DNA from 3 places in the Treponema sp. OMZ 798 genome. Region 2 is predicted to be linked to each of the others. Evidence: riboswitches for the same ligand, from Rfam matches in the RefSeq annotation. Region 2 holds a riboswitch; each other region holds the start of a gene.
The links. Region 2 has a riboswitch for cobalamin ahead of E4O07_RS03350 (DUF4198 domain-containing protein). Riboswitches for the same ligand answer to the same signal wherever they lie in the genome.

Region 1 (10,251 bases), 520 kb from region 2:
CTTATATGAAAAACGCTTAACGTCTCCCGGAGCGAACCCTATGGTATCAATCCATAAGTCGGGAGTACCATCGCCGCCGTCAAACACATAGCGGAATTTTGAGCCGAATACAGGCTCACCCTGTCCGTCAAGAATCAATATACCAAGATCACACCAATCGGCCTCTTCCTTAGTTAAGAGCTTGGGGTTACTTATCTTACAGGAGTAAGATATGCCTGAGGCTTGAGCAACAGGAACCTGTTTGCGGTTCTTAGGCTCTTCCAAGGTGTAGGTAAAGGATTCCATAATCTTACCGGTAAGCACTCCGGATTCCAAATTGCCGTTTGCAGTAAAGGCCCTAATCTTATACTCGTACTCCTTACCTTCTTCAAGCTCCGAAGATGTATCAAAACCTTGATGAACTTCCCAACCGGGCCTGGTTTTCGTCTTTGGTGCATCGTAATGAGTCCTGCTTACGAATTTAAACTCATCGCTTGCTCCTCTTTCTTTACGGTATAAATCAAAACCTATAATAGGAATCTTAGCAGAAGTAGTCTTATCAACAACTTGGAAAACAACAACTGCCATATAAGAGGAATTTTCACCTCCGATGGGCATTAAGGCAGCAGGATTTAAACCGCTCTCGGCACTTAATTGAACCAACCCCTGATCAGGGTCAGCCGAAAAGGTATTATTTGTAAAGGGAACCCTTTCCATAATCATAAAAGGATCGTCGAATTCTGCGTTTGCAAGATCGTTTCCTGCAGGGGTTTTATTAAATTTTACCGGAATGTGTTTTTCGACCCTGTTGTTTGCGATATCGTAACCTACTATTACAAGTTCCGTATCGCCGTTAGGCAATGAAGCATGTTCTATGTTAAAGACATATTCTGACTTAAAAATTCCGTCATTAGGATCAGAGTCCGGTATGTAATAACCGTAAATACCGCTTGAACCTGAAGGGACAGCTCCTATTCCGAGCTTTGCTCCAAAGCCGCTCCAAGCAACATCTTCTACAGCACCTACCTTTGAGGTAAATTCTACATAAACATGTTTTACAGCGTCATTAATAGTATAACCGTCGGTTATATCGGAAATCAAGTTAAAGTCGATATCGAGACCCATCACCTTTTCGATACGGGGGGGGGTAACACCTCTTGTTATCTGCCCATGTTTAAACTGAAATATTGTCAGCTTTTGCTGCAATACTTTATCCACATAATAGTCTTGAATCAGTGAACCGGCCCACTTTCCCTTTTCTCCAGCAAGACTGATGTCATATTTTTTCCCGGAAGTAAGTACCAAGCTTGCTCTTCCATTGGATACAGAAACAGAGGAATAAACTGTATGATTGGTTTCACAGTCAATTACATTTAGCTTTGTACCGTCAACCACAGTTCCTCCAATCGAATCTACAACAAAGATATCTAAAAAGGCAATCCCGTCTTCCGGCCCGAAATGTTGACCTGCTTCATGAAAACAAGATCCAAGCAGCACAGTCAAAACAATAACAACAAATAACGCAAAAGCGTTCCATTTTTTTTGTGACATAAAAGTCCCCCTTATTTATCAAAATAATCTAAAAAATGTCATCCATAAGTAAATATTTTTTATACCAAATAATACCTTAAATCATTTAAAAATTAGATTTATATTTTTTCTTTTTATTATTCCCTTTAACCTCAATAAAGATATCATCATAAGGATCTGCATCCACAGCAACTATCAAATAGGGATGTGTAAAGGCCTGAGTAACTATATCCATAGGCCCCGGAGCCGATACCTCAAAAACAAACTTTATAATCTTACCTGACTTTGTTGCAGACACAGGAATAATGGAATAACCTCCCGTGCTAAAAGGCCCTGCTTCAACTATAACTACTGCCTTTTTGGAAAAATCTATTACTGGAGCCTTTACGGAATCTGCATATAAAATGGAATAAAGCTTATCAAGATCTTCTTGTAACCGAATAATTGATGAAAGACCTTCCTTAAAGTTATTTCCTTGAGCTAAAATTTCATAAGCGATCTCAACAATTTTCAGCGAAGATTTATCGGCTTCTTCAATTTTTTTTAAATCAGAATCAATGCTTCTTTTAAATGTTTTATCGGATTTTGTTGCAGAAATTTCGGAAAATTTCTTAGGCGTAGTTTTACAGCCAAACAAACTTAAAAATATAAATAACAATACAACATGATATTTCATGTAAGAAGTGTAACACAATTGATTATATTAAACAAGACTTTTTTTTCATATTTTTGGGAATTTTTATAAAAATAATTAAAATTATAGTGTAAATCTTAGTTTTATTATAAAAACGGCGATAAATTATAGCCTTGACATTAATCTACAAAAGCATTAAAATCGGACGCGACATTTCAAACCTTTCAGGTGCCGAAATTCGGTTAAAAGGGAAGTACGGTGTAATTCCGTCACGGTCCCGCCGCTGTAAGAGAAGAGTCTTTTTAAAATATGTCACTCGAGAGGAATCGGGGAAGGCTTAAAAAGATGATGAAGCTCGAAGTCAGAATACCTGCCTGTAGAGGGCTTAAACCTTGTGCTTTACGAGCGATAAAGTACCGGACGCTTGAAGGAACTTATAGCCTTTTTGTTTTCTCTATAAACTAATAAGATCCCCAAAGTATCTTTGTACCTGCTGCATAAACTCAAGTCTTTTAAGTTTGAAACCGTAAAATTAACACATTTGGGGGAAGTATGAAAAAAACTTTTTTTTACTCACTACTGCTAGTATCGGCAGTTTTGTTTTTTTTAGGGTGCAGTCCTAAAGAAAATCAATCACAAAATTCCGGCAAAACGATGCCGAAAGCGGATGGACAGTATTATCCTGTAACAATCACGACTTATAACTATGCGGCAGAACCTATCGAGCTTACATTTGAAAAAGCCCCTGAAAAAGTCGCTGCCTTTTACCAAAGCCCGATAGAAACTATGCTTGCACTCGGACTTTCAGACAAACTCATTTTAGCTGTCGGTCTTGATGATCCTGTAAAAGATGAATTTAAAGAAGCTTTTAGCAAAGTAGATTACCGTGACAAACGCCCTACAAAAGAAGAGGTTATCGACATGGAGCCCGATTTTATTTTTGCATGGTCATCTTTATTCGGCGAAAAACGTTATGGGGATGTAAATTTTTGGCATGATAGAGGTACAAAAACCTATATATGGCAAAATTCCGGCTTAAAAAAACAGGATTCTCTCGAAAATGAATATCAGGATATTCTTAACATAGGTAAAATTTTCAATGTAGAAGACAAAGCGCAATCGATTGTCGATAAGATGAAAGGCGAAATTGAGGCAGCAAAAAAACATGTTGAAGGAAAAACAAAAGTAAAGGCTATAATAATTGAGGTAGAAAAAGAAGGGCAATACCGTGTTTATGGAGAAAAAACAATCGGCGGACAAATTGCGATGCAAGTCGGGGCAGACCTTGTGGGCAAAGAAAAAAACGGCATAGGAAAAGAGGAGCTTATAGAGCTTAACCCGGATGTTATATTTACCGTTTATTTTGGAGACTATATTGAAAAAGATCAATCTATAGAAATGCTGACAAAAGATAAGGCCTTACAAAGCATAGCAGCAATTCAAAATAAAAAAGTTTTTCCGATTAATTTAAGTGAGGTTTATGCAAGCGGCATAAGAACCTATGACGGAATAAAGACTATCATTTCAGGTCTATATCCTGACCTATAATATGCAAAACAATAAAACCAAGGTGCTGAAAATAATTTTTATATCTTCAGCACTTCTTTTTCTTTTGGCGGGACTTCTACTCTCAATAATCCTATCGGTAGGATTCGGAGCCGTAAATATAGTGCCCGCCGATATTTTAAAAATCGCTCAATATAAAATCTTCGGAATAGGCAGCCTTGAAGGAGTAAAAAAATCTACTGTAGATATCGTTTGGATTGTAAGGATGCCTAGAATTATCTTAGCCTGCCTTACCGGTATGGGCTTGGCTTTAACGGGGGTTGTAATGCAGGCTATCGTAAAAAACTCGTTGGCAGATCCTTATATATTGGGTATTTCTTCAGGGGCTTCTCTTGGAGCAACCTTGGCTATTGCCCTGGGGATAGGAGCAAGTCTGGGCCCCAATTATGTAGGCTTGTCTGCTTGTTTTTCTGCATTCGGTGCATCTGTAATTGTGATGACAACTGCAAATATAAACGGCAGAGCCAATTCCGTAAAATTATTAATGGCCGGAATCGCTATAAGTACAATATTTTCGGCATTTTCTTCATTCATAGTTTTTACTACAAAAAACAGAGAAGCTATACGAAGTATTTCTTTTTGGCTGATGGGAGGTTTCGGAGGAGCAAAATGGGAAAATTTAGGCTTATTATCCGTTATCGTATTTTTGAGCATTTTTGCCTTTATGACGCAATACAGAACTCTTAATTTAATGCTCCTGGGCGACAGCGTATCAATTACCTTAGGTAAAGACTTACATATTTACCGCCAAATCTACCTTTTAATGTGTTCTGCAGTTATAGGTTTTTTGGTATATAATGCAGGTATTATAGGCTTTATAGGACTCATAGTACCTCATATTGCAAGAATATTTTGGGGGACTAATCATAAAAACATAATACCGGCTTCAGTATTAATCGGTGCTATCATTCTTGTTTGGGCGGATGTACTTGCCCGATCAATCTCTTCTCTTGGAGAAATCCCTGTAGGAGTAGTCATATCCCTTGTAGGAGCCCCTGTATTTTTATATTTATTGATAAATAAAGAATACGGGTTTGGAGGGAAATCGTAATGCTTCTTGACATTAACACTCTTTCATTTAACTTCGGTGATAAAAATATTTTAAACGGCATTGACCTTGCAATTACGGATAAAGGCATTGTCGGTATAATCGGCCCCAACGGTTCGGGAAAAAGCACCTTGCTCAAATGTATATACCGTGTCCTTAAACCCAAAACAGGAACCATATTTATAGACAACAAGAACATAAATGACTATCCCTTTAGAGAAACGGCGAAAAAGATGGCTGTAGTTGCCCAGCACAACGAAACTCATTTTGACTTTAACGTACTTGAAATGGTTTTGATCGGCCGATCGCCTCATAAAAAATTTATGGAGCGTGATTCCGCCGAAGATATTGAACTTGCGTATAAGGCACTAGAACAGGTTGATATGAAAGATTTTGCAGAACGAAGTTTTTCCAACCTTTCGGGAGGAGAAAAACAAAGAATTATTTTAGCCCGTGCCTTGGTGCAAAATACCGATTGTCTCATTCTCGATGAACCTACAAACCATCTGGATATAAAACATCAGCTGCATTTTATGAGCCTTGCAAAAGATTTAAAAATAACCGTCATATCGGCAATCCATGATCTTAACATAGCTGCAATGTATTGCGACAAAATATATGCACTAAAAGAAGGAAAGATTATCGCCTCAGGCAGCGTAGATGAGGTCATAACGGAAGAAGTAATTAAGGCCTTATATGATGTGGATGCTAAAATTATTTATGATGAAGAAAAAAAGCCTCATGTAATCTTTAAAAGCGTTTAATCCGATTTTTATGATGTAAATCTCTATATCCAACACCTATACACTTTTTTTTACTAATATGATACACTGGCACCCTTATTTCACATAAAAGGAGACTTTATGCGCGCTTTTTTTAAGCTCACTCCGGTCTTATTGCTTGCAGGTCTGATGATGATTTCGAATATTGAATCATTTTCGACTGCCTTGGGATTTAAACTGGACATTTTAATCATAGCCCCTATTGCCGTAATATATGCGTCCATCGTTGCTATGATAACCGAAAAATTCAAATTCAACGATATTTTAAACTCTGCCGTAGACAATGTTAAAGAAATGCAATTGGTATTTTTTATTCTCATGTTTGCCTATGCCATGGCAGATGCCTTTATGTCTACAGGGGTCGGAGCCTCGATTATTACATTGAGTCTGAACATAGGTATATCGGCAAGAACCGTTGCCCTTGTTGCCTTTTTGGTTTCGTCAGTATTGTCGGTTGCTACAGGAACATCATGGGGAACCTTCGCCGCCTGTGCTCCGATTTTCTTGTGGATGACCCATATTTTAAGCGGAAACATGGTTTTAAGCATTGCAGCCATTGCAGGCGGGTCCTGCTTCGGCGATAACCTCGGTCTTATCTCGGACACAACAGTCGTAAGCTCAGGTATTCACAGGGTTGAGGTTACCCACCGTATGAAAAATCAGGGCCTTTGGTCTTTAATGTGCTTAGTTATAGCCGGAGTTCTCTTCTTGGTTGCAGGCTTGAGCCTCCCCGGAGATGCCGTAAGCCCGCAAAAAGCCATCGAGGCTATTCCCCAAGATGTTTGGGAAAAACTGGCTGAAGAAAAGCCTGTTGCAGTCGACCTCCTCCATCAGGTACAGCACGGAGTTCCGGTTTACATGGTAATTCCCCTCATCCTGGTTATAGGGATTGCCTTAAAAGGCTACTCTACCCTCCTTTGCTTGGGAGCAGGCATTGTATCATGCTTTATCTTAGGACGCTTTGCAGGAACGGTCTCAGGACTCCTCGCCTTTTTTGACATAGTGTATAACGGCTTTGTGGGAGCCGGCTCATGGGTTATCATAATGATGATGTGGGTTGCAGCCTTCGGAGGCATAATGTCGAAGATGGATGCCTTCAGGCCCCTTTCAAACCTTGCCGTAAAACTTTCCCGAAACGTAAGACAGCTAATGTTCTGGAACGGCATCATCTCTTTGTTGGGAAATGCAGCCCTTGCCGATGAGATGGCTCAAATAGTTACGGTAGGCCCGATAATAAGAGATATTACGGAAGAAAATGTAGAAGGAGATGAAAAAGACCTTTATTCTTTAAAATTGAGAAACGCAACCTTCTCTTCTGCCCTCGGTATCTTCGGATCCCAGCTGATTCCTTGGCATGTTTATTTAAGCTTTTTTATCGGCATCGCAGGCACGGTATATCCTCTTTACCAATTCAGCCAAACCCAGATAATACAGTATAACTTTATGGCCCATATTTCGGTTGCAACTATTTTATTGTTTACCCTCTTCGGAATAGACAGAATCTTCCCCAAATTCGGAATCGCAAGCGAACCGAAGGTAAGGTTGAAGAAAAAATAAGAACAAACAAAGGCTGCATTGTGAAAAAGCACCGTGCAGCTTTTTTTAATTTCCGGCTATCATTGCTTAAATAAACCTGATTTTTTGTGCTTGCATAACTACAATCGGTAAAACTGACGATTTAGAATTTATGGAGGAGAAATGAGTTTTTTATTTGATGAATTTAAGACTATTTGTTTACATTTAAATAAAGCCGGAATCATACCTACACTAATGGGTTCTTTAGGATTAGAATTTATATCAAAAGAAGATTGGGAGCCGTCAGATATTGATATTCATGTTCCAGGCGATCCAAGAGGATGGGAAGCTCCTGACGAACTTAGAATTTATAATTGGGACAAAATAATGGCGGTTATGAAAGAATTAGGATATAATTTAATAGATGTTCATGAGCATGAATTTCAAAAAACCGGAGTGAGCGTAGAATACGGCACAATTGATGCATTGTATGATTTTGCAGGTATTTATGAATCGGATATAGAACTTATTCAACTAGACGGAATAAAGTTTCGTGTACCAAGTCTAAAACAGTTTTTAGGTATTTATGAAGCATCATCAAAAGATTCATATAGAAACGATAATAATAACAATAAAGACTTCAAGAAGATTTGTTGGCTAAATAGTCATTTATAATTTTTAGTTTACCGCAGGAAAATTGGGCTACAGATAAACCTCTTCTCTATCTGCGGCAATTTCTGCATAGTTATTATTTTCGTTGTCAAAATAATAATGGTCCATTAGATTGTCGGCCCAAAGCTCGCACTGAACCATAACGGTTTGAACTGCATCATCCATACCTTCAGGCGGATATTTATGCTTCTTTAAAAGTCTTTTAATGAGCATACGCATATGAGCCCGTGCACTTTCTCTTTTCTGCCAATCTACGGCCTTATTTTTACGCAAGGTTTCGGTGAGTTCCTTGGTTATTGCAATCAGTTCTTCATTTTGATAGAAGTCTTTTATGGCCTGAGGCTTGGTGAGGGCATCGTAAAAGGCGGCTTCTTCGGCATTTAAGCCGAGGTCTTGCCCTTCCTTTTCGGCACTTACAATCTGCTTGGCAAGTTTCAGCATTTCGGCTATAACCTCTTCATTTGTGAGAAGCCCGTTTAGGTACGAATTAACGGTTCTTTGCATTATCTCGCTGAATTTTTCGGACTTAACTACATTGGTTCTTCGATAAACTCTTACCTGTTCTGCAATGAGTCTTTTTAATAATTCGACAGCCAAATTTCTTTCTTTCATCTTGGAAATTTCTTCAAGAAACTTGGGAGAAAAAAGAGAGAATTTTTCTTTAATGTCAGAAAAGAGGTTTATAACGCCCTCGCTTTTTATACTCTGCTGTAAAAGAGAATTTATACGCTCATTCATTTCGGGTAAAGAAATCTTTTTTCCGCTTCCTGCATTTGTAAGCCTTGAAAGGAAGACTCTGACCGATTCAAAAAAGGCAGCCTCAAAGCGCAAACTTTCTTCAACTACGGATGAACAAAGGGATAAGGCCTGCCTCATCATAAGAGCTTCTTTTATAAAGATATTTTTCTCTTCTTCTTTTTCTTGGGCAACTATAAAGTTTACGGCACCGCTTATTGTCCTGGCCCTTTCAAGATCGCTGCCCTTCATAAAACTTGAATAATCATATCCATGGAACATATCTTTACATATAGAAAGCTTTTCAAGAAAGGTAGGATAGGCAGCGGTTAAAATGTCGGTATCGCCGTAATTATTTTTATCGCGGTTTGTATAGTCGTTCATAGCCTGCTTTAAGGCACCGGCTATTCCCACATAATCGACGATCAATCCTCCCTCTTTATCTTGAAATACACGATTAACTCTGGCGATAGCCTGCATAAGATTATGTCCTGCCATAAGTTTATATATGTACATAGTCGCAAGGGAAGGAACATCAAAGCCTGTCAGCCACATATCTACTACAATTGCAATTTTTAGAGGACCGGCATTGTCTTTAAATTTTTTAGCCAACTTGTCCCTGTGGTTTTTGTTCCCGATAATCTCTCTCCACTCTTCGTCATCGGTATTTGCAGAAGTCATAACAACGGCAACCTTTTCTTCCCAGCCGGGACGAAGTTCCAAGATTCTTTTGTAAATCTTCATAGCTATGGCACGGGTGTAAGCGACTATCATTGCCTTACCTGTAAGCAGATGTTCCCTGTTGTTTTCATAATGGAAGAGTATATCGTTCACTAGGGAGTTTATAGTTTCATCATTGCCTAAGAGCACTTCCATCTTGCCGAGTTCATGCTTACTTTTTTTGATAACTTCTTCATCGGCATCTTTAGTCATGAGATCATATTCTTCATCAATCAGCTGCAAAGTTTTTTTATCAAGCTTAAGTTTGATAACCCTGCTTTCATAGTACACGGGGCGAGTTGCTCCGTCTTCCACTGCCTGAGTCATATCGTAAATATCGATGTAGTCTCCGAATACTTCACGGGTACTCCTGTCAGCGGCAGAAATAGGAGTGCCGGTAAAACCTATATAGCTCGCATTGGGAAGGCTGTTCCGAATAATACGGGCAGTGCCTATAACCCTCTTTGCGACATCTTCTCCGGCCTTATTTTTTATTATTTTAATTTGTTCGGTAAGTCCGTATTGCCCTCGATGAGCTTCATCAGCCATAACAACTATATTCCGCCTTTCTGAAAGAGCATCGGCAGACTCTTCAAATTTTTGCATCGTCGTAAAAATTATTCCGTTTGCTTTTCTTCCGGCAAGAAGTTTCTTTAAGTCTTTTCGGCTTTCAGCCTGTATAGGTTCTTGGCGTAAAAATTCTTTGCACTTAACAAACTGACCGAAAAGCTGATCATCAAGATCATTTCTATCCGTTATAACTACAATTGTCGGACTTTCCAAGACTTCCTGCAATAGGTGCGCATAAAACACCATTGATAAAGATTTTCCGCTGCCTTGGGTATGCCAAAAAACTCCGCCTTTTCCGTCACTGTACGCAGCTTTTTGGGTGGAGAAAACGGCCTTACGAACCGCAAAATATTGGTGGTAGCCTGCAAGAATTTTAAAAGTTTGCAAACCCTCGTTTGAAAAGCAGATAAAGTTTTTTATAATATCAAGCAGCCTTTCTTTTTGAAAAAGGCCTTCAAAAAAAGTATCGAATTGGGCATATTGAGTGTTTTCGTAACTCC
Region 2 (10,251 bases):
TTGTTTGCCTTAATAGCCTTTTTGGAAGATGTCGGATACATGGCTCGTCTTGCCTTTATCATGGATAGGGTTTTACGCAAGTTCGGTTTACACGGGCAGTCAACCCTTCCTATGATTTTATCGGGTGTTATAATGGGGGGCTGCGTTGTTCCCGGTGTTATGTCCACAAGAACAATCAGGGATGATAAGTCTCGCTTGGTAACTATCCTAATCTTGCCTCTGCTTAACTGTATGGCAAAGATTCCCTTTTATGTTTTAATTACGGGAATATTTTTTACAAGCTATCAATGGATAGTGCTGGGCGGAATTTCATTCTTTACTTTGATTGTGGCCTTGATTGTTGCAAAATATTTCAGCCTCTATGTTGTTCACGGCAGGCCCGAACCCTTTGTTTTGGAGCTTCCGGCTTATAATATGCCGACTTTAAGAGGCGTTTTAATCCGCACCTTTGAACGCTTATGGAGTTTTATAAAAAAAGTTGCGACTACAGTAGTCGCCGTTTCGGTTATAATCTGGGCGGGTGTAAACTTTCCCTCTTTGAACACGGAAAAAACCGCTCAATACGAAGCAAAAAAAGAAGCCTATATTCAGGACTTTGCAGGAAAACTAAATAATTCATATTCCCAATATTTTGCTTCCGAAAAAGGTTTTATAGAATTCCAGCGTTTAAACGAGAAGCTTTATCTATATGATGCCTTAAATTGGTTCGGCGGAGCTAAGGGGACGGAAAGGAATATAAACAGGCTTTTTTTACAAAATCCTGAAATGACAAAAATAGCCTTAAAAGGAAAAATCGATCTCGGCAGCAATATAGGTGCTTTTAAAAACTACCTTGACATGTATTCTGCCGCAAAAAAAGACTTTGATAAGGCCTATGAGGGTGCTCAAGAATTTCAAAAGCCTATTTTGAAGGCTTCGTTTTATGCTTACTGGCAAAAATTGAATCCTTACTTCTTTGCCCTTGTCAGAACCGGAAAGATAAAAATTTCAGGAACAGCTGTGGTCGATTCTGAGGCTGCCGCCGCAGCAAAGGCTATACGTCCTGCGAGTGCTGATTTAAAGCTGATCTCGGTTCAGCTGCGAAAAGAAACCTTGGAAAACTCTATTTTGGGCTACCTAGGAAAGGGTATGGAGCCTGTCACAAAATATGCAGGTTTTGACTGGAAGGTAAACATTGCTATTTTAGGTTCTTTCGCTGCAAAAGAAGCCCTTGTTTCGACCTTGGGCACTATTTACAGTGTGGAGTCTTCAAGCGAGGATTCGGGTAAGGTTTTGGAAGCCCGTATTCAAGATAAGGAGACGGGGTTAACCCCCTTAGACGGTCTTACCATTATGATTTTGATCGCCCTCTTCCCGCCCTGTATTGCTACCGTTATGGCAACAAAGACCGAGACTCAAAGTGTAGGCTGGACCTTGTTCAGTGTTCTTTATCCTGTAGTGCTCAGTTCTCTGGTTGCCGTCCTTGTATTCCAGTTGGGAAGATTATTCGGCTTTTGATGTTTTAAATTATAAATTTTAGAGGAGTTATATAAATGAAAAAAATAAGCATTTTATTTGTTTTAATGATGTGTTCTATGATGCTTTTTGCACATTCGCCCCTATTGACTGTTGAGGATAACGGCGACGGAACTATCTATGTTCAAGGCGGATTTTCAAACGGAGCTACTGCTGCCGGTGTTAAGCTTTATCTTACGGATAAGGCTACGGGTCAAAAAATCTGGGAAGGAGAATTCCCCGATGTAGGCGAACTCAATCTGCCTATTCCGAGTGTTCCGTATACTGTAACATTTGATGCAGGTCCCGGTCATATTATTGTAAAGGAAGGACCTGAGCCCGCAGGCGGTTTCGGCAGTCAGGCTGCTGATGCATCGGCAAGCGGAAACGAAGCTCCTGCAGAGGCTGCTCCGGCACAAAAACCTGTTGCTGCTGCCGGTTCCGTAGGATGGGTTCCCATGGATACCGTTTCGGCAATGCCCGCTGTCGGTCCCTCTTTTACGGCAATCTTGGCCCTTGTGCTTGCCGTGATAAATTCGGTACTGATTGTTATCCTGTTTAAAAAACAAAAAAGGTAGGTGTCAAAAGTGAAAAAATTATTTCTTTCCGTATTGCTATGCTGTACGGCTTTGAGCCTTTTTGCTCACTTTCAGATTATTTATACTCCGTCTTCCATAATAGAAGATTCAAATAATAAGGTTGATTTTATAATTTCTTTTACCCACCCATTTGAGTCTGGGCTTACAATGGATATAGGTAAGAATGAAGCCGGAGAAGTCAAGGGTTTAAAAGAATTTTATTCCGTTCATAAAGAAGCCAAGACCGATTTAATGTCCTTTTTAAAAAAAGGAGAATTTGAATCTTCGGAAAGCAAGGCCTTTGCGTATACCTTTGAATTTAATAAGGAAGCAGGTTTTAGAGGAGGCGGAGACTGGGTCTTGGTGGCCGTTCCTCATCCTTATTTTGAAGCCTCCGAAGACGGATATATCCAGCAGATAGCTAAGGTCTTTATCAACAAGGCCGGGCTTTCCACCGATTGGCAATCAAGGGTTGCCGAAGGTTATCCCGAGATACTGCCTTTGGTAAAGCCTTATGAAATCTGGGAGGGCGGAGTGATTCGTGCCCTTGTTCTGGACTCCGAAGGAAATCCCGTGCCCTATGCTCAGGTTGAATTTGAAAATATGAACTATGATGTTGATATGGCAAACAAGAAATTTACCGGAGAACCCAAGCTGCAAAAATCCGGTGCCGGTATGATAATGGCCGATAATACAGGCGTTTTCGAATTTATTCCTCCCTGTCCCGGATATTGGGGCTTTGCCGCCCTCGGTGTAGGTAAGGAAAAGGAATTCTCCGGCAAGGAACTTTCTCAGGATGCCGTTATCTGGTTTGAGGTTAGTAAGATTGAAGATGCTTCAGAAGAGGCTGTTATGCCTGTTGCCCAAGCTCCTGCTGCTGAAGCCGCAAAACCTGAAAAAGCCGGTCCTAAGGATGGCTTTTCTCCTGCTGCCTTGATTATCGTAATTTTACTCTTTGTGGTTATGTTTGCGTGGCCTCCTATATTTAAAAAGATTTCGGATAAGGCCGAAAACAAGTAGATAATAAAAGCCGAGCCTCTTTGGGGGCTTGGCTTTTTTTTTAAAATGTTTATAATCATTATCGAGGTTATAGTCAAATAAGGTTCTTAAATAATTTTAAGATTAAAAGGGAAACAGGTGAAAAACCTGCACAGCCCCCGCTACTGTAATTGAGTTTGTTTATCATAATGCTTGTAATTTATTTATATGGTTAGAAGCATGAGCCACTGTTAATATGGGAAGGCGATAAACTTTAAATCATAAGTCAGGAGACCTGCCTATTTGTGTTACGAATCCTTCGGAGGGAAGGAAAATCGGAAAACTAATTATTATATAGCTCTATCCATGTTTTTCGTTTTTTCTTTATTTATTCTCCGTGTATTTTTAATTAAGAGTTTCCTATAAATTTTTATTGGAGGGCTTGCTTTTTTTTAAGAAATAATATAGATTGTCAGCGATAATTTACATTTAAATTCGAAAAAAGATTTATCCGTGAGTTTTAAGGGGTGCCTTTTTACTCTATCTTTTTTTGAACTTAGATAATGAGTCTTTAGACTAGAATATGTATAGGAGTTTTATATGAAAAAAATTACAGGAATAGTTTTACTTTTATTCTTTGTAGCTATGGCTTCATTTGCTCACTTTCAAATGATTTATACCCCGACTTCAATCGTTGAAGGCAACTCTGTTGATTTTAAGATTGTTTTTACCCATCCTGCCGATGCAGGTCACACAATGGACATCGGTAAAAACGAGGCCGGTGAAATTAAAGGTTTTGAAAAATTCTTTTCGGTTCACAAGGAAAAGGTACAGGATTTGCTTCCCTCTTTAAAGAAAACAAAATTTGCTGCTTTAGAAAGTGAGGCTTCTGCTTATGACCTTACCTTGAGCAAGGATAACGGTTTTAGAGGAGGCGGAGACTGGGCTCTTATCGCTGTTCCCCATCCTTATTATGAAGGAGGATCTGAAGATATTTATATTCAGCAGGTTACTAAGGTATTTATAAATAAGGCCGGACTTGATACCGACTGGAGTGCAAGATGTGCCGAAGGTTATCCCGAAATAATGCCCTTGGTAAAACCATATGATGTTTGGGTAGGCGGCATTTTTAGAGGTACTGTTTTAGATTCAAAGGGTAAGCCCGTACCTAATGCAGAAATTGAAGTTGAATACATTAACTTTGATGTAAACATGAAAAAGAGCAAATTTGAAAAGAAGGCAAAAACAAAGAATGCTGCTGCAGTAATTTTGGCTGATGCAAATGGAAACTTTTCCTTTGTTCCTCACAAGGCCGGATACTGGGGCTTTGCAGCTCTTGGTGCAGGTAATACAAAAGAATTTGCAGGTAAAGAACTTTCACAGGACGCTGTACTCTGGATTGAGGCAATGCCGGTAAAATAAGGAATGTCCTTATGACATTAGGAATGGTCTTGACTATTTCCATAGTTGCAGGCGTTATCATCTTACTCATCCGTAAATATTACAGGATATTTAAGGGTAAGGCTTCGGCCTGCAACTGCGGAGAAAAAAACATCAATCCTAAGAGCGGCTGCGGTTGCGGATGCTGTGGCTGTTCTATGGAAGAAAAAAAGTAGACTAACTTGCTTTAATTCGGGGTTCTCTCGAATTAAATGTTAGATATATTTAACTTATTAACTTAAAGGAGTTTTATTTTATGGTTAATAAAAGAATGGGTGCAAAGATTGCACTTATATTGGTTACACTTGCAGTTTTATTTACTGCATGTAAGTCTATGCCTGCTGTAGTGGAAGTAAGTCCCGATAAATTGGTAGCAGGACAAGAACTTGCAGCTTGGAAAGGTAAATGGGTTTCTACTTATACGGTAATGAATGATGAGTCATTGAATGCAGCCTATAAGAAGACTGCTGAAGGAATGCCTTATTATACTGAAGGCGGTTTGAAGGCTGCCGTCAAAGATATGTATGGAAGTTCTGTAACCGCTATGAAATTTAACGGTACCAATAAGGTTACTCTTACAATGCAGAAGAAAGACGGTAGTAAATCCAATGTAGTATGTGAATACAAATACATGGGTACGAAGGCTGTTCCCGGTTATGAGGGTTCACTTTGGTATACGTTTGAAGCGGTAAACCCAGGAAAAGAATTGCAGGCTGTAAAAAATATGATTATTATGCCTCCTCATCAACACGGAGATGGTCCTCTTCATTGGCATGTTCGTTTCGGCTACTACGGTTTTGATTGGCTTATAAACGGAGAAAAATCATGGCCTACCTTTGTTCCGGCCTCAACAAAAAAGAACGATATGTTAAAGGGTGCAGAATCTTCAATTGAAACTATGCCTAAATGGACGGATGCAGCTCCCTTTAAGTCTTATGCAGAACACGGAAGGTGGATCAATAGTCTCCTTGTTTTTGAAAATTCAAGCAAAGAGGTTATGGATGTCTATGCTAAGCTCATCAAAGAGTTTGAAGGAAAAAATCCTAAGGGCGGAGACTTTACCAGAGCAGAAATTATTGCAGAATTGCAAAAAAGCGATGACAGTTTAAAAGATTTTACTCATCTTGAGTTTAATATAAAAGACGGAAAAAATGAGCTTATAGTTTTTAAAGGTTCGAAAGAAATCTTCAGATCAAACTATGTAAGAGTTGCGCCCGGCAAGGCAAAGGCTTATATGACAATGAAAGCCGAAAAGAAAGATGCCGGAATGTTCTCTCTTATATCCTTTGTAGTTGTTCATGGTGCTCCTAATTATCACTTCCATTTGTGGTACGGAGCAACCGAAGAGGATATTGCTGCTCAGAGAGGTACTCCTACCTGTTACAAGGTAGATGTTCCTGCCGATATCCGAGCTAGCGGTATTGAAAGATCCGCAAAAAGAACTCTTTCAGCATTAACCGGAAAATAGTTCTGTTATTAAAAATGAAATTGCTGCCGATTGTTTAAATATAAATCGGCAGCATTTAGTCATAATTTTATTTTAAGGAGATGTTTATGTCTAATAAAAAAATCGGTGCAAAAATTGCACTTATTTTGATTGCTGTTGCGGTAGCATTTACTGCATGTAAGTCCATGCCTGAAGCCGTTAAGTCGGCTAAGGCTGAAGTTGAAAAACTTATTCCCGGAAAGGAGCTTGCTGCCTGGAAAGGTGAATGGGTTTCGGTGGATGTTGTAAAAAATGATCCTTCTTTGAAAGAATTATACAAAGAAGCTGCATCAAAGAATTCAAATTATACCCAAGAGGGTATCAAAGATGCTATTGAAGGAAGAAGAAAGACGCCTTTTGCAAGGGTAAAATTTGACGGGACTAATAAGATAAGTTTTACCGTTATTGATGCAGACGGAAAACAAAAAGAGATCGTTGCCGAATATAAATATCTAGGCAAGGTTCCTATGCCCGGTTATGAAGGTTCTTTTTGGGAAACATTTGAGGCTGTAAAAAATGTACGCGGACTTACTATGGCCAAGTATATGATCTGTACTCATCCTCATAGCCATGACGGAGGACAGGTTCACTGGCATGTAAGATTCGGCGAAACGAATATTGATACCCTTGTAAAAAAAGCCGATCCTTCTTATTGGCCTACCTATGTTGACGGTTCGACAAGCAATGAAAAACTTTTGGAAAATTTTAAAAAATCGATAGAAAATAGTGCTGCAAAACTTCCTGCACCCTTTGCCGTTTATGCTAAAGAAGGAAAATGGATGAACAGCTCCTTAATTTACGATAATACAAGTGCTGAAGTTAATGCTGCTTACGACAAAATCATCAAAGAATTTGCCGGAAAAAATCCTAAGGGCGGAGACTTTACAAAGGCCGAAATCATTGCCGAAATGAAAAAAGCATACGGAACAACAGAGCTTTATACTCACATCGAATTTGTTACCGAGAATGGAAAGAACGAATTTGTAATGTATAAGGACGGAAAAGAAATTTACAGGGCAGCTTATAAGAGAACTGCCGAAAATGCCGCCAAACCCGGATCGCTTGCCGTTAAAACAGACAAAAAAGATGCAGGAATGTTTAAAACGATTTCTCTTACGAGTGCAGGAGGAAGCCCTGCGCATTTCCACTTCTGGTATGGTATGACAGATGCCGATTTTGCTAAAATTAAAGAAAAACCGACTTGCATACCTGCAAATTCATCAAACGAAATGATTGCAAAGCGCGTTGAAGGTTCTTGCCGCAAAATTTTAAGCGGACTCATACAAAAATAAATGGATATTCCTCTAAGGTCTGATTGACTTTAGAGGAACTTATTTGATATTATAATAAAAAATTTTAATAGGAGAAGGAAAGATGAAAAAAAGAACAGCTATTTTTATTTGTTTTTTAGTATTGGGAGCAGCTCTTTTGTTTGCTCATGCCCCGAGGTTGCTTTGCTATGACAATGGCGACGGAACCTTTACCTGTGAAGGCGGTTTTTCTGACGGCTCACCCGCTGCAGGTACCGAAATACGCATTGAAAACCCCAAGGAAAAGGATCCCAAAAAAAAGGTTATTCTTAAGACCAAGCTTGACAAAAACAATGAGGTTATCATTAAATATGCCGACATCAAGGTAAAAGACTTTGTGATTATCTTTGATGCAGGCCCCGGCCATATTGTAAAAGTAAAATCAAGCGATATCGAAAAATAAGCCTTGGTTTTGCTGTTTATTAAAAAGGGACTTTGTTTTACACTGTCCCTTTTTTTTCGTTTAAAAGAACATCGGCTGAGTGCCAGCTTAAAGTTGCACATTTTATGCGGGCAGGCATTTGGGCAAAGTATTCCAAGATTTGAGCATCTTCCAGTTCTTCCTTTTCTTCTTCAGAAACTTCTTTCCCGTTCATCATCTTAAAAAATATTTCTACCTTGCGTTTGCCTTCTTCGGCTTTTTTTCCTTTTATAAGTTCGATGAGCATATTTGTAGAAGCCGTAGAAATTGCACAGCCCCTTCCTAAAAAAGAAGCCTCTTCGATGATTCCGTCTTTTTCCCTGATGAGGAGGGTAAGGTCATCACCGCATGAGGGGTTATGACCTCTTTCTATCTTTACGCCTTCTCCCGAAAGTTCCCGGCAGTTTTCTTTTTTTCGGGAATATTCCAAAATCATTTCCTGATAAATTGTATCTATATCCATTTATGTTTCCTTATCAATATTCTTTTTTAATCCTTTAAAAAAACGCTTTTTACTTTTTTTAAGGCCGTAATCATAACATCGATGTCTTCTTTTGTGTTAAAAATAGAAAAACTTGCACGGCAGCAGGAGTTTATGTTTAAGTGAGCCATTAGGGGCTGAGTACAATGATGTCCGCTTCTTACCATGACTCCGTACTCGTTTAAGATATAGGAAGTGTCGTGCGAGTGTACATCTTTTACATTAAAGGCGATTATGCCTGCCCGCTCCGGAGCATCGGTTCCGTAGGTTTCAACAAAATCGAGTTTTTTTAATTCTGAAAGAGCATAATCGTCCAATTCTTTTACGGTTTTTTCTATATTGGCATAGCCGATTTTTTCTATATATTCTATTGCGTGTTTAAGAGAAACTATGGCGGAAGTGTCATGGGTGCCGCCCTCGTATTTATAAGGGGCTTCCTTAAACTCGCTTGAATCTTCCGTAACAAAATTGATCATATCTCCGCCGTATAAAAAAGGCGGCATCTTGTCTAATAGCTCTTTTTTCCCGTAAAGCACTCCGGCTCCGAAGTCGGAAAAAATCTTATGGCCCGAAAAAACCAAAAAATCGCAGTCAAGGGCCGATACGTTCTGCCTGTAGTGAGCTATCGATTGGGCTGCATCGACTACAACAACGGCTCCGTTTTCATGGGCGAGTTTTATAACTTCTTCTACAGGGTTTATAATTCCTGTTGCATTTACCACGCTTGAAAGGGCAACAACCTTCGTTTTAGCCGAAAGTTTTGCTTTAAAGTCATTCATGTCCAAAGTGCCGTTTTTATTTAGGTAGATAAATTTTAGGGCTGCCCCCGTTTGTTTTGCAACAAACTGCCAAGGTACAAGATTTGCGTGATGGTTTGATACAGCCAATAGAATTTCATCTCCGCTTTTAAGCTGCGATAAGCCGTAGCAATAGGCGATGATGTTTAAAGCCTCTGTAGAATTTTTTGTAAATACAATGCTTTCTATTTTATCTGCCCCGATAAATTCGGCCGTTTTTTTTCTTGTTTCTTCAACCAAAATGGAAGAAGCTATTGCAAGGGAATGAGAGCCCCGCCCCGCATTTCCGTTTGAGTGTAAAAAATATTCTTTAACGCCTTCTATAACTTGTAAAGGCCTTTGTGCCGTTGCCGCCGAATCCAAATAATGAATGTTAGGATTTTGCATAAGCAAAGGAAAATCGCTTTTATACATCTATTTCTATGCTCCTTAAAGCCGCATTTAAAGTTCTATTCATTTTACAAAAAAATCGGCCTTTTGTCCAGCAATGGGGAAAAGCCTATAAGCCGCAAGACCGTTTATCTGCTTTCCGCAACCCCGACCTCTTGCAGAAATGCTTATAAAAAATGGGGTAGTGTACCACTCCGATTTAAAAGATATACAAAACGCTTACAAAATAGCTATGGAGGTATGAAATGAAAGTTACTAAATGGGATATGGCAGATTACATAGAAACAGCCGAAGACGTACTAATTTATTTATCCACAGCCCTTGAAGAAGGCGAGCCTGCCGATGTTATAAATGTACTTGGAGCAATATCCCGTTCAAAAGGCATGACACAGCTTGCAAAACAAATAGGCGTAAGCCGTGAAGCTCTTTATACTTCTTTGTCCGAAAAGGGCAACCCCTCATTTTCAACCGTCTTTAACATACTTCGATCAATGGGCATAACGCTCCACGCACGCCTAACCGAAACGGCTTAATTCCACATTCCTAATTAAGCATTCCTAATTAGGAATGCCCAATTATAAACCGCAAAAATAAAAAAGCTATTAACCAAAAATAAAAAAACAGCTTGACATATAATCAAAAAATGATTATAATTTATATATGTATAGGATAATCCAAAAAAAGCGGATAACAAAAGCTGTAGCAAAAATGCCGCAAAAAGAACAAGAACTATATGCCCAGCTAATACTGGATTTAAAAGAATCAGGCCCCGTGCAAACATGCTGGCCTAATTTCAGTTCTTTAGGCAAAAATAAATATCATTGCCACCTATCCTATCATTGGATTGCCTGTTGGAAAGAAACAATCAAAGGTATT
Region 3 (10,251 bases), 1.1 Mb from region 2:
TATTAGCATCAACCATAGCAGGAAAAAGTTTAGCACAAAAAAATACGGGACTTGCAATCACCGTATTTCTTATAGGAAGTATAGCATCCTTTGCAGGGGTTTTAATTTTCAACAAACTCAATAGCCGTAAAAAAGGCTGAGCTCTTTCACGGCTATTTAAGTTTTATTTTAAGCGATTAAAAAATCTTTAAAAAATATCAGACCTTGGGAAAGCCGTGCTTTTCGCCCCAGCCGAAGGGATCAAGTCTCCATTCAGCCAAGCTCTTTTTATTTTCTTCGCTTATATAGTTTTGCTTTACGGCCTCATCCAGCATAATATCGTAGTTTAAAATAGTAGCCGGAATACACGGAGGATTAAGTTCTGCAAAGGCTTTTTCGGCTTCTGCAAATCCGTAAGAAAAAATGGCAAAACAAAAGGGAACCTTTCCGTTTGCATTGCGCACAGCCTCAACGGCCTTTATGGAGCTTCCACCTGTCGAAATTAAATCTTCAACCACAAGGACACCGGCACCCTTATAATCGGGATCGGCTCCCAAGCCCTCAATTTGATTTTTTAAACCGTGATCTTTTCCGCCTGAGCGCACATAGGAAACGCTTTTTTGTAAGAGGTCGCCTAAGCTTACGGAATGAGGGATGCCTGCAGTAGCTGTTCCTGCAAGCCATTCGGGATCGAAGCCGACAGCTTTTAAGAGTTCTGCAAAGGCTTCGGCTATAGCGCGGCGCATTTCAGGCTTGGCCAAAAAGCGGCGGTTGTCGTTATAAATGGGCATCCTATAACCTGATGCCCAAGTAAAGGGGGCATTAGGAGAGAGCTTTAAGGCGCCAAGCTCAAAAGCGGTTTTGGCAAGAAGGGGCCCGTATTTTGTTTGAACCTCTTTGATTTTTTGTTCATCTTTGTGCATTAAATTTTCCTTTAAATGGTTTTATAGTATTCGTAGATGGCCTGCGTTCCTTTTTCGGCATAGCCTTCTTCATTCATCTTGTTAAAGAAATTTTGTGCAAGCTCTAAAACAGGAATGTGAAGTTTTAGCTCTTTTGCAACATTTAAGGTTATATTTAAATCCTTTAAAAAGTGCTTAATGTAAAAGCCGGGAGCAAAATCCTTTTGAAGCATCTTAGGCCCGTTGTTTAAAATCTGCCAGCTTCCGGCAGCTCCGCCTCCGATGGCCGAAAGCATTTTTTGGGGATCAAGGCCTGCGGCTTCCGCATAGCAGACGGCTTCGACCGCACCGAAAAGGTTTGCGGCAACGGCTATTTGGTTTGCCATCTTGGTGTGCTGCCCTGCGCCTGCACCGCCCTGCAATGCCCAAGTTTTTCCCATGCAGGCAAAAAAGGGATCAAGCTCTTTAAAGGCAGCTTCATCTCCTCCGGCCATAATCGAAAGGGTTCCGTTTTTAGCCCCTATGTCTCCGCCCGAAACGGGAGCATCTACCGAAAAACATTCTTTTTTCTTTGCCTCATCATAAATCTTTTTTGCCAAGATCGGGCTTGAAGTCGTCATATCTACAAAGATTGTTCCGGGCTTTGCAGTCTTTAATAAGCCCTTTTCTCCGAAATATGTTTGTTCAACATCTTGCGGATAGCCGACAATGGTAAAGATGATTTTACAGTTGGGAGCAAGACTTGCAGGGTCATCATACCAAAGAGCACCTTTTGAAAGAATCTCTTCGGCGGATTTTTTTGTACGCGTAAAAACGTGCATCTTAGCTCCGGCCGACCTTAATCTTTCGGCCATACTTTTTCCCATAACACCGAGGCCTATAAAGCCTACATCACAATTTTCTACTTTCATAATAAATTCCTTAATTTATAAAATCTATTTTTTCTTATAACAAATCCAATAAAAAGTTCCGACAAAAAAGGCTCCGCCTATTATGTTTCCGAGAGTAACGGGAATTAAATTGTTTACAAAAAAGGCAGTCCAATTTATATTTGCAAGAGCTTCGGCGGAAAGACCTGAGGCAGCCGCATAGGCCGGAACGCTTTTCGCTAAAATACCTGCAGGGATATAGTACATGTTTGCAACACTGTGTTCAAAACCCGAAGTTATAAAAAGCCAAATCGGAAAAAAAGCGGCAAGGAGCTTTCCCGTCATATCCTTAGCCCCGTAACAAAGCCAGACGGCAAGGCAGACTAACCAGTTACACATAATGCCTAAAAAAACAGCCTGTACAAACGAAAGAGAAACCTTCCCGTAAGCGATTTTTACCGTAATCCCGCCCAAAAGGCTTCCGCCGCTTGAAAGCTGTCCGCTTTTTACAATTAAAAAGGCAAGAAAAACAGAGCCGATAAAATTCCCAACATAAACTGCAAGCCAGTTTTTCAGCATTGCCGAAACTTTCACCTTTTTTTCTAAAACGCCGGCAATTATCAGGTTGTTTCCCGTAAAGAGCTCGGCCCCTGCAAGGAGGACAAGCATAAGCCCTACAGGAAAGATAAGGCCTGCAACAAATTTGCCAAGGCCGTAAGTTTCAGGCTTGGCAAAGAGCCCGAAGGCCGCCATATTAGAGCCTTCCGAAGCAAAGGCAATAAAAACACCTGCCAAAAAACCTAAGCAAATCAGCTTCCACACAGGGGTCGAAGCCTTTGCAATCCCTTTTTGCACCGTAACTTCCAAGATCTCGGCCGGATCACAATACATTTTTTCAGACATACACTCACCTCCAATAAGCCGATTATATCATAGAATAGGGTATTTTTCAATTATAAATACAAATTTTGATACCTTGACATCTTCTTTATAAAAGTATACAATCGGTTTAAATAACGGTTTCGGTCTTGGTGCCCCTTTTAGCTAAGGGGTGAAAAGGGAATCAGGTGAAAGTCCTGAGCAGTCCGGCTGACGTAAGTGAGAGAGTTGTTTTTCAAGCATGCCACTGGGATTATCCCGGGAAGGCGAAAATCAATTATGACCTCCGAGCCGTAAGACCTGCCAATGACTATGAGGGTAAAATACAAGTTTTGCCCGTGCTGTACTCTGCTTGGACTCATGAGTCGCAGCAAAATTTATCGTGTTAATCATATTTATTTCCTCTATTGCTCCTTGGGCTGTTAGTGAAGATTTTGTCAAGTTTTCTTCGTTTTGGCCTTGAGTACACCTGATTGATACCCTTGGGTGTACATTTTGAGGAACCCTAAATCCCTTTGCGGACCGAAATCGTTTTTCTTTTTTAAGCTGAAATTCCAATTTTTCCCCCTAAATAACTTTCACAAACAAGGCTTTTAATGTATAATTCCTAATAAACTTTTTAAGAGGAAATTTATGGCGAGTACATACGAAAAACTTTTAAGTACAATAACCGAAGCCGCAAATACGGTGGGTTTGGCAGAGGACGATTATATAACCCTTTTAAACCCCGAAAGAGAAATGCATGTTTCGATACCGGTAAAAATGGATAACGGAAAAATCAGGGTTTTTAACGGATACAGGGTTCAACATTCTACATTAAGAGGCCCTGCAAAGGGGGGAATAAGATTTCATCAAGATGTAAATATCGATGAGGTACGCTCCCTTGCAGCATGGATGACCTTTAAATGTGCCGTTGCCGACATTCCCTATGGCGGCGGAAAAGGAGGCATCTGTGTAGATCCTTCTCATCTTTCCGAAACGGAACTTGAAAAGCTGACAAGGGGCTACACAAGGAGGATTGCTTCTTTTATAGGGCCTAAGACGGATATACCTGCTCCGGATGTCGGAACAAATGCAAGAGTAATGGCCTGGATAGTCGATACCTACAGCAGCTATGCAGGGGATTTCACACCCGCAGTCGTTACAGGAAAACCTCTTCCTCTCGGAGGTTCTAAGGGAAGAGTAGAAGCCACAGGCCGGGGAGTTCTCTTTGCGGCAAGGGAAATTTTAAAAAAACTAAATAAAAACTTAAAAAGCCAAAGTGTAGTCATTCAAGGTCTTGGAAATGTAGGCGGCGTTACGGCAGATCTTTTTTATAAAGACGGAGCGAAGGTAATCGCAGTAAGCGATGTAAGCGGAGCCGTATATAACGAAAAGGGCTTAAACATCCGGCTTATAATGGAACATGTAAAAAAAGGACAGCTTCTTAAATCTTTTGAAGGCGATTTTAAAAGAATAAGCAATGAAGAACTATTGGAGCTTAAAACCGATATCTTGATTCCGGCTGCCCTCGAAAATCAAATTACCGAAAAAAATGCATCAAATATTAAGGCTTCCATAATAATCGAAGCCGCAAACGGCCCCGTAACTCCCGAAGCCGATAGGATTCTCGAAAAAAAGAATATTATAAGTGTGCCCGATGTTCTTGCCAATTCCGGAGGCGTCATAGTCTCATATTTTGAATGGGTACAAAACCTGCAAGGTTTTTATTGGACAGAAGAAGAGGTCAACAGGCGCCTCGAAGATAAGATGATTGAAGCCTTTAGACTGGTATGGGACGTAAAAGAGACCTATAAGGTAAGTATGAGAAAGGCTGCCTATATTAAGGCCTTAAAAGAGCTTGTAGAAACCCAAAAGGCCTTGAATATAATTTAAAGCTTGTCTATCAGCATTGAACACTTGCCTGACGGAATCGGTAGGGTCTTTTTCTTTTCGTTTAAGATGTTTATGGTAAAATAATAAAGCTTTTCGCTTTCCATGTGGATTTCCCAGCCCCTCTGACTCTTGGACGAAAGAATGGTGATCAGGTTCCGTTTAAGGCTTAAATTTTCTATGCCCATTACCTCAAGGTTAGGAACCGTCCAGTTTACCGTCTTACGCGGAAGGCTTATGGAAAGGCCGATAACGTTTTCTATCATTAAACTGATTGTAGAAAGACCTACGCTTACCAGATACTGCTTACGCGGAAAGGCCGGTTTTCCCTTCCACTGGGCAGGGCCTTCCTTGACGGGAGAATAGGCCTCCCATAAAAAGCCTTGTTTTTTTGAATTTCCTGCGGGAGATAGGGTTTCAAGCACATAGTAAAGGTGCCTTATAACGCACTCTCTTGCTATCTCCCAGCGGTTATACTTTTCCAAGCCCTTTACAACAACAAAATTCAAAATAGGGAAGACGCTGCCGCAGGCACCGTTTCCGTTTTCGTCATATTCAGGCTCATCGGCTGCAAGGCTTGGAAAGGGATGATCAACCCCGAAGGTTTTAGGATTGGATAGGTGCTCCACCAAAAGAGCAGCCTTATCCTCGTTGGGAATCTCGGCAAGCATGGGCCAAAAACCTGCAAGGGTCTTTTTCTTTATCTGATTACCCTCAGCATCAAGATCATAATAAAAACCGTCCTCTTCATTCCACATCATGGAGTTGATTCTGGTTTTTATGGTAAAATACATCCTCTTGTATTGAAAATCAATTTCCTTATCGTTTAGTATATCGCCCAAGGCAGACATATAAAGGGCATTTACGGCTAGGGCCGAATTAAAATCGGTTAAAAAAACGGAATCTTTTCGCGGCGTATTAGGCATATTGACTGTCTCAAGAGGACTTTTATAAAGGCCGTTATCCGACTTAAACATTTTTTCGATCCAGTCCATGTACTTGATCAAAACAGGCATAATATCCTTTACACGCTTCTTGTTTCCCGTCTTATGATAAATATTGTACTCAGCCCATGCAAATAAGGGCATACCCAGCCCTTCAGGATTATCCCTCTTTAAAACGGGTTCCTTTGTATCAAAATCATATCTATTGCGTATAGCTCCGTTTTCTTCCTGCCTGTCATAAAAAAAGTCAAGAGCAGAATTCGGTGTATAATTCTTATTTGAATAAACAAAGAAAAAAGAGGAAAATATAGTTTCATATTGATTTAAAAAATTACCGTCCGCTTCGGGATAAATAAAAAAACCCTCGGTACCTTGTTTACCATCGCCTGCTGAATGCCAAAAATCATGAACCAAAGCCCATGTTCTATCGTAAATGTCCACGAAATCTTGATCGTAAAAATGAACGCGCGGAAAATCTCTTTTATTCACCTTAACTCCTTATTTTTTTTGCAAGACACTATATAGTATACCATATTTTTACAAAAAAGGATAGTTTTTTAGCAATATTTATAAAAAAAGTTTTAAGCCGGAAAAAAGACTCCGCTTTTATTCATTATCGGCATCAGAGGTTTCTTCTTTTTCCTCGGCAGAGCCGGAATTTTCACTTGAGGCACCGGCTTCAGTCTTAGCTCCGTCTTCGGTACCCTCTTGGACAGAAGGTTGAACGGGTGCGGGTTCAGGAGGGCGGCCTAAAAAGAGAACTATATCTTCATCATCTTTTTTGTGCTTCATTTTTAACAAAAGAGTACGGGTTCTTTCATCATAAACATAGCCGGAGGAATTATAAATCTCAAATCTAGGGTCGGTTCTAAAATCGATTCCATGGATCTGTATCCTGTAAAAGGGGCGGATCCCCCTTATAATCAGGTAATGGGTATCTCCTGCCTTAGCCGAAATTCTAAAGCTGAATATTTTTGAATCGTTTTTAAGCACGTTTATCCCAAGGGCCGATGTCCAAGCCCAAATACCGGGTTCAGCCTTTAAAGCCAAAGACTCTTCATGGGGATAGCAGGGATTATCCTTAATGGCGGCCGGATATAGCTTTTCAGCATGGAGGATTAAGGCATCATTAGCCATAAGCCCCAACTTCTTTGCCTTATCGCCTTGAATATCAAAGGAGGCCGGTAAACTTGAAGAATTTCCTCCAAGGGAAAAGATAGAAGAATACAGGGCCTGCCCCACAGCCTTCCATGCTCCCTTATCGGGATACGAACTTCCATAACGGATTAAAACGGATGCTGTTTTCAAAGTTTTTTCGGTATCTATGGTCTTTTTATCTGAGGATATAAATATACCCTCGTCAATAGAAATTAAAGAATCTTTTAATACCGCTTCATATTTTTCGGAATCTTCAATAAAAAGATTTTGTTTATTAGGAAAATAAAGAGCATAATCCATTGCAGCTTCCAACAAGCCTGCGGCAAAAAAAGAGTTTAAGTCCTCCTGCTTTGCGTTAGAAGCTATCTTTTCCAAGGCAGGAATTAAATTTGTCCTTGAGTTGTTTATCAAAAACGGAATAATAGAGTCCCTGTCAAATACTGAAATTTCAGCCATTGCTATACTTGATTCAATGCCGGTTAACAGCTTTTTATGGTAAACTGCAAGGCTTTTATCGTTTTGCACAAGGTTATCATAAAAGGTACTTGATATATAGGTTCGCTTTTCTTTAGGCAAAAGAGAAGACGGAGCAGATACAAGAGCTCTTGCATATTCGCCCTTAAAGGCTTTTTCGGCTACATATGCCGTCAAAAGTTCTTCGTTATAATTTTTTGCCGAAATCACACTTACAAAATAATCCAAGGCCTTTTCTCTAAACAATTGCTTGTTTTTTTGGTATTCTTCGTCACTTGCAATAGGGATACGCCTGATAGAATCAAAGTCCAAAGTTTCAGATTGAATATAGGTTTCATAAAAGGCTGTTTTTTTTGAACTTGAAAGAATAAGATGGGGGAGTTCCGATGTATCATCGGAATTTCCAAAGCCGTAGCCGCCTCTAAAAATAAACCTGTCTTTTCCATATCTTAAAAAGATTTGATCATCCTGACGTTCAAGACGGGCTGATTGAGTCAATTTCCAAGGAAAATAAACGGTCTCTATTCCGGACGGCATTGAAACGGAAATTTTTACCGTCTCAACCGTTTCCGAGAGGTATGAGGTAAAATCTATCGAAATATCGTTAGAACAAATAACACTAAAGGAGTCTTCGGTTTTTTTGTACTTTAAAACCTTTAGGCTCATATCTTCGTTATTGCTCGTTTTTGCAGTAATGGGGGTTTGATCTGTAATGTAAAAATCCAACCCGTTCGAGACTATATGGAGAGGTAAAAGAGGAGTTCTGTTTCCGCTTTCATCAACCTCATCCCGGCCGGAAACGGTCATGGCACCTATTGTATAATAAAAAGTCTTCCCAATGGTAAACTGAATAACAAAAATGCCGAAAATAATTAGTATATACAATATGGTTAAGGCAATCATCCTACTTGATTTGTGTTTCATAATGTTATAGTTTATATAAAGTAAGGAATAATTGCAATACTTATAAGGAGTTATTATGAAAATAACCAAGCAAATTTTTGTCTATTTTAGTTTTTTGATCGCTTTCTTCCTCGTTTTTTCGTGTAAGACTACCGAAGAAGCTGTGAAAGAGCCTGTAATTGAAGAAGCAAAAAAAACCGAACCGGAAAAGGCCGAAATCAAAGAAATCAAGCCCATAGTAATAAAACCTGCAACAGCAGAACCCAAAAAAGTTCAGCCTAAAAAAACGGCAAAAAAAAGCAGCTCAAATCCTAGAGACGAATTTACCGATAAGCTTACAGCACTTTTAAAGGATAATGATCTTGACGGTATCTTAAAATTAATAGACGAATCGGATCCTGAACTGACCAAGGATTTTAAGATACAATATCTAAAACTATCAATCCTCATTTCGATGAGAAAAACAAAGGAAGCGGAAACTTTTGCAAATGAACTTTCCAAGGCCTATCCCAATAATACCGACATCCTTTATGCCCAAGTTATGATGGCTCAAGCTGAAAACAATCTGCAAAAAAAAGATCAATATTTGAAAAAAATATTGACCATAAATCCTAAAGATTCAAGAGCCCTAACCGAGCAGGGATTGGATTTTTACTCAGCTAAAAGATACAATGATGCGAGAAGAAAATTTATAGAAGCTTATAAGGCAGATCCTAAATGTACTGAAGCCCTCATAGGTCTAGGCCGCATAAACTATCTTGACGGAAAACTTGAACAGGCAGAATCAAATTTAACGGCAGCCTTGGAGCAGGAACCGAATAATAGTATAGCTCTTGCAGAACTTGCCCGCATAAAATCCGAAACAAATAGAATGTATCAGGCCCTGCAGGATATAAATAAGGCAGCAGAGCTTGAACCAAATAACCCGAGTCATTGGAATGATATAGGTTCCTACAATCTTACAATAGGCCGAAAAGAAGAAGCAAAAAAAGCTTATAGCAAGGTGATAGAACTGACCCCCGATTCCTATGTAGCCTATATCTACCGTGCCGGTATAAACGATGAGCTCGGATATAAGGACGAGGCTCTGGCTGATTACATAAAGGTATGCAATCTTTACCCGCCCTATTACTTTGCATTGGAAGGAGCCGGTATCTTATTTTGGGAAAAAGGAGATTGGCTAAATGCAGGTACGGCTTTTGTAAAAGCCTTAAACAAGTCTCCGGCCTCCTATCAATATGCTCTTTTATATGCAATAAGCCTTTATAAACAAAACAAAAAATTGGATGCCAAAAAATTTATGCAAAACTATCTAAAAACCATTAACCGTACCGAAAAAGAAAACGAGTATTTTTTGTGCCGTCTTTTTATAGATTTTGCAGGCGACAGTGAGTTACTAAATAGGGCTACGGCTGAAGAAGACCTTGTCAAAAAAGGAAGAATGTTTTTTTACCTTGGAGAATTTTACAATCTGACAAAAAAATATACCCTGGCAGAAAAGTGCTATGTTCAGGTAACTTCGATAGAAAATCCGGCCTTTTTTGAATACCGCTTTGCAAAAAAAGCTATGGATGGATTTAACTCAAGCACAGGGAAATAGGCTAAAAATGCTTAAAGAAGACAAGGCTCAAGTGAGAAAACTCATAAAGGAGTATTTTAAAAGCCCGGAAGGAAAGGCTCTCATACAAAAAACAGAAGCGCAGCAAAACAGCAAGGACTATTGTAAGGCCTTTTTAAATAAAATACCTCAATACGTCACAGCTAAAACCGTTTTTGCCTATCATCCCATAAGCGGGGAATTCCCTACATTGGAGCTTTTAAGGCAGGCAGCAGAGGACAAAAAGACTATTGCCCTGCCCCTCGTTTTTGATAAGGACTTGATATTTAAAAAAATGGAATTTGGGAACGGTAAGATAGAACCGGTTGAAATCGGAGCCTTCGGCATTATGGAGCCCTCCAAAGAAGCCTTAACCATTTTTCCTCAAAGCCAAGAGGAAAAAAACTATCCTTTGGAGCTGCCTCTTTTAATCTTGGTTCCCGGAAGGGCTTTTTCAAAAAAGGGAGAGCGGATGGGCAGAGGCGGAGGTTTTTATGACAGATTCTTTGAAAAACTCTTTAAAAGGGTACAAAAAGAAGATGTTTGCCTTGCCGGTCTTTGTTTTTCGGGACAGATTTTAGATAAGATCCCGATGGGAGAATTTGATTATCCCGTAGACCTTGTTTTAACCGAATCCGAAGTTTTTATAAAATAAAAACATAAAAAAATTGCTA

Region 1: it holds a riboswitch for cobalamin, as region 2 does, so the genes downstream of both, E4O07_RS00915 (ABC transporter substrate-binding protein) here and E4O07_RS03350 (DUF4198 domain-containing protein) in region 2, are expected to answer to the same signal.
Region 3: it holds a riboswitch for cobalamin, as region 2 does, so the genes downstream of both, E4O07_RS08485 (Glu/Leu/Phe/Val family dehydrogenase) here and E4O07_RS03350 (DUF4198 domain-containing protein) in region 2, are expected to answer to the same signal.

The regions. Positions count from the first base shown of each region.
Region 1 covers NZ_CP051305.1:188,859-199,109, reverse strand. The annotation lists gene prcA (dentilisin complex subunit PrcA) at 1-1,530, opposite strand, end outside; gene prcB (dentilisin complex subunit PrcB) at 1,616-2,185, opposite strand; cobalamin riboswitch at 2,353-2,536, shown strand; gene E4O07_RS00915 (ABC transporter substrate-binding protein) at 2,696-3,691, shown strand; gene E4O07_RS00910 (FecCD family ABC transporter permease) at 3,693-4,760, shown strand; gene E4O07_RS00905 (ABC transporter ATP-binding protein) at 4,760-5,521, shown strand; gene E4O07_RS00900 (Na+/H+ antiporter NhaC family protein) at 5,621-7,096, shown strand; gene E4O07_RS00895 (hypothetical protein) at 7,238-7,729, shown strand; gene E4O07_RS00890 (type I restriction endonuclease subunit R) at 7,757-10,251, opposite strand, start outside.
Region 2 covers NZ_CP051305.1:710,037-720,287, forward strand. The annotation lists gene feoB (ferrous iron transport protein B) at 1-1,497, shown strand, start outside; gene E4O07_RS03340 (hypothetical protein) at 1,533-2,072, shown strand; gene E4O07_RS03345 (DUF4198 domain-containing protein) at 2,082-3,092, shown strand; cobalamin riboswitch at 3,156-3,368, shown strand; gene E4O07_RS03350 (DUF4198 domain-containing protein) at 3,651-4,472, shown strand; gene E4O07_RS03355 (hypothetical protein) at 4,484-4,666, shown strand; gene E4O07_RS03360 (ZinT/AdcA family metal-binding protein) at 4,747-5,958, shown strand; gene E4O07_RS03365 (ZinT/AdcA family metal-binding protein) at 6,045-7,268, shown strand; gene E4O07_RS03370 (hypothetical protein) at 7,351-7,689, shown strand; gene sufU (Fe-S cluster assembly sulfur transfer protein SufU) at 7,727-8,170, opposite strand; gene E4O07_RS03380 (SufS family cysteine desulfurase) at 8,197-9,399, opposite strand; gene E4O07_RS03385 (addiction module antidote protein) at 9,621-9,908, shown strand; gene E4O07_RS03390 (hypothetical protein) at 10,036-10,251, shown strand, end outside.
Region 3 covers NZ_CP051305.1:1,808,998-1,819,248, forward strand. The annotation lists gene E4O07_RS08465 (TVP38/TMEM64 family protein) at 1-140, shown strand, start outside; gene E4O07_RS08470 (orotate phosphoribosyltransferase) at 198-902, opposite strand; gene E4O07_RS08475 (NAD(P)-dependent oxidoreductase) at 914-1,792, opposite strand; gene E4O07_RS08480 (formate/nitrite transporter family protein) at 1,817-2,653, opposite strand; cobalamin riboswitch at 2,763-2,952, shown strand; gene E4O07_RS08485 (Glu/Leu/Phe/Val family dehydrogenase) at 3,263-4,504, shown strand; gene E4O07_RS08490 (MGH1-like glycoside hydrolase domain-containing protein) at 4,501-5,934, opposite strand; gene E4O07_RS08495 (hypothetical protein) at 6,052-8,001, opposite strand; gene E4O07_RS08500 (tetratricopeptide repeat protein) at 8,057-9,580, shown strand; gene E4O07_RS08505 (5-formyltetrahydrofolate cyclo-ligase) at 9,588-10,232, shown strand.